DNA from 3 places in the Pseudoalteromonas sp. APC 3358 genome. Region 2 is predicted to be linked to each of the others. Evidence: predicted binding sites of a transcription regulator. Region 2 holds the regulator's gene; each other region holds the start of a gene.
What was found. Region 2 encodes sigma-54, which starts transcription at its own class of promoters, with help from an activator protein. Its sites were predicted from a motif close to GTTGGCACGNNNNTNGNNT; they were not measured.

Region 1 (3,192 bases), on a different contig from region 2:
TATATAACTGCTAGGCAGTTAATTTTTGAAGCGTTCAGTCACAGAGCGACTAAAGCGGGTTGCAGTATAAAAACTTTTTAGGTGCTTGTCACTACCAAACACCTTTATTTTAACAATCAGTAAGCTAACTGCTTAAATAGTAATCTTTTAGGTGGGTATAAACATAAAATACAAGATATTTCCCATGATATTCTCTGCATTAAATTATAAAAACCTTCCTCCCACATGTAGTCTTTTATATTTAACGCTCTACTTTTTTAAGTAAAGCTAACATATATGTGTAGGCATACAAGGCTGTAAAAAATATGCTTGGGGCTACTGTAAGTGCCAAATTAGGTGTCTGATTAATTACATTCACCATAATCACTAAGCTCGATTGAACAGTAATCGGAATAATAGGCGCAAAAAGTACACCTGCTATTTTTTTGTTACCTAAATACGAGGCGCTAGAGTTAATTGCATTATTGAAGCTTTGTCGTATTGCTACGTTTTGTGGTGTTTTAGAATGAAACATACAAATAATTGGAGTTACAAACGCAAGCGTTACATAACTAGACTTATACTTGTTGACGACCTTTTCTAAAATAAAAGTAAAAAACAGCGTTACAAATCCACTATACAAACCTTGTACTAATGCAGCTTGAAGCGTGACCGATTTAGCAATATCTGCCGAACTGTTCGCCCAGTAGGCCCAGCTAAAATAAAAAACGAATGACACAACGCCTGACAGTATAAGTCGAATATTCAATTAGCTACCTCAATATGCGTAAAAGCTTGGTGTAATGATAACACTAGAAGTGATGGTAATATTGTCACTAAATAATAGAGTAATTAATCGCGTATTGTAGATATATAAACAAACTAATGTTAAAGATTTCCTAACTGGCATCAATACAGAATCAGAACACTGCAGTTAGTTAGAAAGCTTAATTGAAGTAAACAATGCTTTGGCTGAGGGAATTTTGGGAGTGAGTTACAAGAAATAAATCACTTAGTTTGAGTAAATTAAAAATTAGATTTTGATAAAAAATATTTACTTTAAAAACTAATATTGTGAGCCGAACAGTACTGGGGCACTTGTATCATTAGGCCTCAGTAGTCGGCTTACACAATATATAATCTGTCATTATTTTTTCGCAATAATGTAGATTGCATGTATTAAACCTGGGAAATAACCTAGCAGTGTTAATAAAATATTTAACCAAAAATGCATACCTAAGCCAACTTGCAAAAACACACCTAATGGCGGTAATAAAACCGAAAGTATTATACGAATAATATCCATGACTAAACTCCATTTAAATTAAGCATTAAAAAGGCGTAAAGCCCAGTGTTAGTGGGCCTTAACTATACTGTATTATTCAGCAACAATAGCTAGTTTATCAACTACGTCACGAACATCTTCAGCATTTTTAGCAATTTTAACTGCTAGTTGTTTTTCAGCTTCAGACTCTACTGAACCGTTCAGAGTTACAATACCATTGTCGGTATCAACATCGATGTCTGTACCACCAACTTCTGAGTCAAACAGGAAGCGAGTTGTGATTACAGTGGTGATTTTAGCGTCCGTTAGGTCGTTATCATCATCGTCCATCATGTCATTGCTTTTATCTTTGGTATCCATGCTTTTAACAACAGTAAGGCTGTTATCAACATCAGATACACCATCTAGGCTAAGTACAAGTTCTTCTGCTAGCTCTTTATCAAGCTCGCTATTAACTTTACCTGTAAGTACTACTTTGCCATTTTTTACATCAGTGTTAATGTCAAAGTTGTTTAGATTAGTGTTCATAAGTAGAACTGTTTCTGCCTTACCATCAATCCAAGCATCTTTACTTTCGTTTTCCCAGCTGTTTGCTTGGGCACCCATAGCCGTAGTACCAAGAACTAGAGCTGCGATAATAGACTTGTTAAATGTTTTCATAATCTTTCTCCTTTTGATTAAAGACACTTTAACTAATGCGAGCTTTGGGCCAACTTTATTTATACTTAGATTTCAATGGGTTGAGTTTATTTTGGAGTGAGGCATTATCTATAGTTGTGTAACTATTTACAGGCTACTCGGTAAAACTTTCTCAAATAGTGAAAATAGCTAGATAATTGCATTTTTGGTTAATCTATCGTTAATATAACAAAATAAAAAACATCATTATAAATTAACCTACTGATAATTAGGGTGATTATATTTGGTGCGTGCTTTGCATATAAACATCAAGAGCAGTATCAATAGTAAATATAATAAGGAATGCCCCATGTCTGTAAAAGTTGAAGACCGCCCAATAGAGCAAGTACGCGAACAAGTAATTGATCAATTAATTTATAATTACAGTCATGGGGTTATTTCTGTTGATGCATTTGAGAGACGACTCGATAGCGCGATGGATGCACCTAATAACGACGCTCTTTTAGCCTTAGTAGAAGACTTAACACTTAATACCGATCAGCAATATAAAGCAGAAAAACAATCGCAATTTAAACCACATTATAGTGCACAGCAAAACAGTGATGATGATTTTACATTACGTAGTATTTTAGGCTCTAACGAACGAAGCGGTCAGTGGGTCGTGCCAAAAAATATATATTTAAGTAACTTTATGGGATCGGTGGTACTTGATTTTACTGATGCCATTTTTGCGCATCAAAATGTAACTATTCACGTTAACTGTATTTTTGGTAGCGATGAGATTTACGTACCAGAGCATGTAAATGTAGTGTCTAAAATGTTTTGTATTTTAAGTAGTCTTGAAAATAAATCGGTGTCGCTTAACAAACGCCAAGGTCCTACTATTCATATTGAAGGAAAGGCAGTTATGGGATCGGTTGAAGTAAAAATAAAGCGCACAATTAAAGAAAAATTTATGAGCTTTGCAAATGAGCTAAAAACCCAGTTTGGCACGGGTAATAATAGCCGCTAACTATAATTGAGTAGCAGCACTTTAGCGTGCTGCTTGGTATTTTATTATAAATCGTTATTTCGCTCGCTTGGTATGTCACTTAAATACTCTACAAATTCCACCTCAAACCCGGCGGGATCAATAAAGTAAACATTCTTTCTGAAAGGATTCTCGCTACCTTGCTTGCCTACTGTAAAACCCACTTTATTTAAGCGCATTACTACTGCGCTTAAATTATTAGTTACATAAGCAAAGTGTGCAAAACCAATTTGATGGCCCGATAAGTTTCTGTTTTCAC
Region 2 (3,192 bases):
TCTACGCAATAATAACCTAAATCTTCTACAACGCGTAAAGCAACCGACTTTCCAGAACCAGAACGGCCGCTTATGATAATTAACTCCATTTAACACCCTTTATAAAACTATGATTGATTGACAATAACTTGGTAAAGCTCAGCATCTGATTTTGCACTGCGTAACTGTTTACAAAAATCTTTGTTGTTTAGTTTATCAGCAATGGTTGCTAGAGTCTTTAAGTGCTGCTGGTTATCGCCATCTGGTACGATGAGTGCAACGAAAATATCAACAGGGCGATTATCGATTGCATCAAAATTTATTGGAGTTTCGCTAACGAGTACTAAAGCCAAAGGCTCTTCTGCACCGCTCATTCTTCCATGAGGAATGGCAATGCCACGCCCTATACCTGTACTACCCAATTTTTCTCTGCTCATTAAAGCATTAAGAATATCTTGTTGCGGTAAATACGGAAGTTTGTCGTGAGCAAGTTCGCTAATGAACTCTAAAATTCTTTTTTTGCTATTAAAAAGGACCGCAGCTTTGCTGCAGTCCTGGCATATAAGTGAGCTTAATTTCATCATATTAGTGTCGAGCAAGCTTCTCTTTGTGTTTAATTACTTGTCGATCGAGCTTGTCGATCAACGAGTCAATGGCGGCATACATATCTTGATGTTCTGTAGAGGCAAATAGCTCAGCACCGCTTACGTGTATGGTGGCTTCTGCTTTTTGATTTAATTTTTCTACATCGAGAATGACATGAACATTATTAATATGATCAGAGTGTCTTTCTAGCTTCGCAAATTTGGTATTAATATAGTCTCTTAGTGAATCGGTTAATTCTACGTGACGACCAGTTAAGTTTAGTTGCATAAGCATTACCCTCTTTTTTTTGCGTCTTAAATCAAACTTTTACGCTGATTTGACGGTGGAATAGCCAGAGATTCGCGGTATTTTGCGATTGTACGTCTCGCTACTTTAATTCCTTGCTCAGCCAATATATCCGCTATTTTGCTATCACTCAATGGTTTTGCTGAGTTTTCTGCTGCGATTAATTTTCGGATAAGCGCACGGATTGCTGTAGATGAACATTCACCACCGTTTTCGGTGCTTACATGGCTTGAGAAAAAGTATTTAAGCTCAAATATACCACGGGGTGTGTGCATATACTTTTGGGTTGTTACGCGCGAAATTGTTGATTCGTGCATTTCTACCATTTCAGCAACATCATTTAAAACCATTGGTTTCATGGCTTCAGGACCGTGTTCAAAAAAGCCTTGTTGTTGCTTAACAATACAATTTGTTACTTTTAATAGCGTGTCGTTTCTACTTTCTAAGCTTTTAATAAACCATTTAGCTTCTTGTAAATGCGAGCGAATAAACTGGCTGTCACCACTGGATTTTACAGTGCGAGACATTGCAGCGTATTGGCTATTAACACGAATTTTAGGCATGCTATCTGGGTTTAACTCAACAACCCAGCGGCCTTTAATTTTTTTAACTGACACATCGGGAATAACATACTCAGATTCTTCTCTTACAATAGTATCTGCAGGTTTAGGGCTAAGAGTATGTATTAATGTCATTACTTCTTTAAGCTCTTCTTCTTTGAGCTTAGTTTTCTTCATTAATGTACGATAGTCACGAGCAGCTAATAAATCAATATGCTCGGTTAAAATCATTTTTGTTTCATTAATGTAAGGTGTTTCTTTATCAAACTGGTTAAGCTGAATACACAAACACTCTTGTAAACTACGTGCAGCAATACCAACAGGATCAAACAGTTGGATGCGTTTTAATACAGCTTCAATTTCATCAAGTTCGACTTCGTTATCATCTTCGTTTTCTTGATTAAAGCTTTCTAAAATCTCTTCGCAGCTTAGTGTTAAAATACCTGAATCATCGACGGCTTCTACAATAGCAATAGCAATAGCTTCGTCTGTAGGGCTAAATGGCGTTAGTTGTAACTGCCACATTAGATACTCATGGAGCGTTTCAGTAGAGGCGCCTTGGTATATTGATTCGTCTTCAGGCATCGGACCCGATGATGCTGCTGGAGCGGCACTCATGTACTCATCCCAACTAACATCCATAGCCATGTCGTCACTTAGCGTGTCTTTTGCAAGTGCTTCACCACTATCTTGTTCGTATTCGCTTGGAGCATCATCGGCAGATGCGCTAACAGTTATGTCATCTGTATCTGCTTTTTGCTCGTTTTTACCTGCAGCGTCTTCTGAATAGTCTGCTTCTTCAACCTCTAATAGCGGGTTGCTGTCGAGAGCTTCTTGTATTTCTTGCTGGAGATCCAATGTACTGAGTTGCAACAAACGAATAGCTTGTTGCAGCTGTGGAGTCATTGTAAGTTGCTGGCCCATGCGCAGCTGTAGTGATTGCCTCATGTATCTCTAACAATCCTTTTATGTTGTTATAATTAATACTAGCAGATGCTTAAAGACATGGCGTAAATGTTACAGCCTAAATTGCTCGCCTAAGTAAACATCGCGTACTGTTTTATCATTTAATACGTGTTCTGGAGTACCTGATGCAATCAGCTCCCCATGAGAAACAATGTAGGCTTTTTCACAAACATCAAGGGTTTCTCTTACGTTATGATCGGTAATTAATACACCAATCCCACGATTTTTAAGATGTTCTATTATTTTCTTTATATCTAATACCGAAATCGGGTCAACACCTGCAAATGGTTCATCCAGTAATATAAATTTAGGATCTGCTGCCAGCGCACGTGCTATTTCAACACGACGACGTTCGCCACCCGACAATGCCATACCTTGGCTATCACGAATGTGTTGTATGCTAAATTCATCTAATAATTTATCGAGAGTGTCTTCTCTAGCTTGTTTATTTAACTCTTTGCGCGTTTCTAAAATGGCCATTAAGTTTTGATAAACAGTCAGCTTTCTGAATATTGAAGACTCTTGCGGTAAGTAGCCAATGCCTAATCTAGCACGACTATGCATAGGTAAAAGAGTAATATCGTTATCGTCTATCGATATTTTACCTTTGTCGCTAGGTACAAGTCCTACTATCATATAAAACGTGGTGGTTTTACCTGCGCCGTTAGGGCCAAGTAAGCCAACAATACTGCCAGCTTTGACTTCAAGGCCGACGTTTTTTACAACTTCACGGCCTTTATAGCTCTTTGCTAATAGCTCTGCTTTTAATGTGCTCATGGTTGACCTTTGTCGCTTT
Region 3 (3,192 bases), on a different contig from region 2:
CAACCACCTTGTGGCACGCGCTTATCAAGCTCTAATTTACCGTAACGAATACGAATAAGACGAGATACTTCCGCATCTTGAGACTGCCATAAACGACGAACTTCACGGTTACGCCCTTCATTTAACGTTACGTTAAACCAACGGTTAACACCTTCGCCACCCATAGGGGTTACAGTCGTGAATTTGGCTGGACCATCTTCAAGCTCAACACCACGTAGTAAGTTTTTAACCGTCTCGTTGGTTACTTCACCAAATACACGTGCAGAGTATTCACGCTCTACTTCATAGCTTGGGTGCATTAAACGGTTTGCCAGTTCACCATCGTTTGTAAAAAGCATTAAACCCGATGTATTAACGTCTAGTCGACCAACCGCAATCCAGCGATCGCCATCAATACGAGGAAGTCGGTCAAATACAGTACGACGCCCTTCAGGATCTTTACGTGTGCTTAACTCACCTTCTGGTTTGTTATACATAATCACACGACAGATTCGGTCTGCTTTTTCTTCGATTTTTACACTGTGTCCGTCAACACGAATCAAATCGGTTTCTTCAACACGGTCACCTAACTTTGCCACTTTACCGTTTACACTAACGCGGTTTGCGTCAATGTATTTTTCCATTTCACGGCGTGAGCCTACGCCTGCACGGGCTAAGACTTTTTGTAACTTTTCACCTTGTATAATACTCATTCGGATGGTTCTCTCACAGAAGGATCGCTCAATAACTGGTTAATTTTACTTTGCTGCTCTGTTGGCAACGCAGGTAAATTTTCAAGTCCAGTTAACGAAAAATAATCTAAAAATTGCTTAGTAGTTGCATATAAAGCCGGCTTTCCCGGAACCTCTTTATGCCCTACCACTTTAACCCACTCTCTTTCGAGTAAGGTTTTAATAATATTCGAACCCGTAGTAACACCTCTTACTTGCTCAATTTCGCCGCGTGTAATGGGCTGCCTGTATGCAATAAGTGATAATGTTTCCAGTAAAGCACGCGAGTATTTTGGTGCGCGTTCTTGCCACAAGTTATTTAACCAAGGGCTTAAACTACTGCATGCCTGAAACCGATACCCACTACCAACTTCAACTAAGCGAATACCACGAGTTTGAAAATGTTCTTGTATTGTATCTATTGCGTCATTTATTCGCGTCATAGAAATAGCTAAATCTATTAATACGATATCTTTAAGGTGGCGTTTACTAACAGGCTTATCTGCAACAAAAATAGCTGCTTCAATGATCTCAACTAGTTGTTCATCACTAATTCGCCGACCCGCCATACACACTCTTAACAAATAAAAATACACAGCCATCTATTATGACAGAACAACACCAAACTAGGAAAATATATCTATCAAATAACTAAATTTAAAACACAAAAAAAGCCAGTGACTAGCACTGGCTTTAATCTTACTTACTAAAATGGTAACTATTAGTTACTTTTAAAAGCTTCTAATGCATCATCTTCAGCTACTGCGTTACCGTATTTTTTAATGTAACCCATAAACTCGCTTTTACTGATGCGCTTATCTTGGTTTTTATCCATGTAACCAAAATGATTTGAAATATCATCATCGTTACCTTCAACTACCGAGATATAGCCATTGCTGTCGTTATCTAAGCTTGAAAAACTGCTTTCAATTTTATCGAATTTAGCAATTTCAGCTTTAAATGCCGACTCACTTACTTCAGAATCAGTGGCTACTTTGCCATTATTAAGCTTCATATAAGTGTTAAATTCTTTGCGGCTAATTTCGTTATCCATATTGGTATCAATATTTGAAAAATGGCCCCAAATGCTATCGTCATCAGCTTCAATTTTTGAGATGTAGCCATCGCTATCATTATCTAAACTTGCAAAGTCACTGTCTATTCTTTCAAGACCTTGATTAGATGAACAAGCCGCTATGCTTAATGATGCTAAAATAGTGGCTGCTAATGTTAACTTTTTCATAAGACGTATCCTTCGTAATTAATTAAATGTCACTTTAACTAATACAAATCCAATGCCAATAATAGTTAACTTATAATAATCAATAACTTAATCTCGATCGGTATATTTATTAAACAGTTTCAATAAGTTAAGCTTGCAAGCTTTGCAAACAACCTTGTAATTTTTGCAAAAAAATACCCGGTAAAAACCAGGCATTTCAAATTTACTTATTATAGTTAAGCTAATAATTAGATTGCTGCGTTTTGGTAGCGTTTAACAAACTCAGTAACGTTTTGACCATTACATTTTAATGAGTTTAGGTTACCAATTTTTTGACGAACAGGTGCTAAACCTTGTTTTAAAGCCGTCATACATAATTGAGTTTCTTGTTGAGCGTCTTTTGCAAATACTTCTACTTTCTCAACTGATGCGTTGCTTAATGTCGTTTTTTTAGCAATATCACGAATATCTTCACCATTACATAAAATGCTTTTAGAAAAACGAGATAGGTAAACACCGTGCTGGGCAGCTTCTTTACGAGCAACGCTAAAGCCTTCGTTTGCACTTAGTACACATAACTTAGACTCAATTTTGTTATCTTGGCTAAAGTAAGTATTGCTTTGAGCTGACGCAGTTGCAGATGCTAGTAAAGCAGTGGCTAAAAGTAGTTGAGTTTTCATGAGAGATCCTATTTGAACGAGCTAAACAAGTGAATTTCGCGCATTATATATTCAATAAAGTTAAGTTCAATTGAATTTTTTATTTATTTAAATAATTAATATTGTATTCACAATGTTTAAACTTTACCCATCATTTGATCAACATTTGCGCAGCTATTATCTCAATTCAGTCATGTTATGTACGCGTATTTACTGATACAATTTAATCTATTAAATAGAACCAATTTTAAGGTAAATTTTATGAAAGTGATTTCTTTCAATATCAATGGTCTGCGTGCTCGTCTTCACCAATTACAAGCAATTATCGACAAACATCAACCAGACGTTATTGGCTTGCAAGAGATTAAAGTTCACGACGAAGCATTCCCATTAGAAGATGTACAAAAAATGGGATATCACGTCTACTTTCATGGTCAAAAAGCGCATTATGGCGTAGCTATGTTATGCAAAAAAGAGCCTAAATCGGTCTTAAAAGGTTTTGCCACCGATACAGATGAATCGCAAAAACGCATGATAAGCGTCACTGTTGAACAAGAAAACGGTCGCGACCTTACTGTCATGAATGGCTATTTCCCACAAG

Region 1: a site for sigma-54 is predicted at 1,960-1,978, ahead of QL995_RS09605 (BON domain-containing protein). Genes of this name have one in related genera too.
Region 3: a site for sigma-54 is predicted at 1,995-2,013, ahead of QL995_RS12945 (EF-hand domain-containing protein). Genes of this name have one in related genera too.

The regions. Positions count from the first base shown of each region.
Region 1 is NZ_JASDCE010000005.1:106,094-109,285, reverse strand. Features, by position in the region: gene QL995_RS09615 (hypothetical protein) at 242-748, opposite strand; gene QL995_RS09610 (YqaE/Pmp3 family membrane protein) at 1,127-1,285, opposite strand; gene QL995_RS09605 (BON domain-containing protein) at 1,358-1,924, opposite strand; gene QL995_RS09600 (LiaF domain-containing protein) at 2,253-2,915, shown strand; gene QL995_RS09595 (VOC family protein) at 2,960-3,192, opposite strand, start outside.
Region 2 is NZ_JASDCE010000002.1:80,400-83,591, forward strand. Features, by position in the region: gene rapZ (RNase adapter RapZ) at 1-89, opposite strand, end outside; gene ptsN (PTS IIA-like nitrogen regulatory protein PtsN) at 108-560, opposite strand; gene hpf (ribosome hibernation promoting factor) at 565-852, opposite strand; gene QL995_RS03035 (RNA polymerase factor sigma-54) at 879-2,378, opposite strand; gene lptB (LPS export ABC transporter ATP-binding protein) at 2,448-3,173, opposite strand; gene lptA (lipopolysaccharide transport periplasmic protein LptA) at 3,170-3,192, opposite strand, start outside.
Region 3 is NZ_JASDCE010000007.1:237,083-240,274, forward strand. Features, by position in the region: gene rluB (23S rRNA pseudouridine(2605) synthase RluB) at 1-692, opposite strand, end outside; gene scpB (SMC-Scp complex subunit ScpB) at 689-1,279, opposite strand; gene QL995_RS12945 (EF-hand domain-containing protein) at 1,432-1,953, opposite strand; gene QL995_RS12950 (hypothetical protein) at 2,181-2,612, opposite strand; gene xthA (exodeoxyribonuclease III) at 2,853-3,192, shown strand, end outside.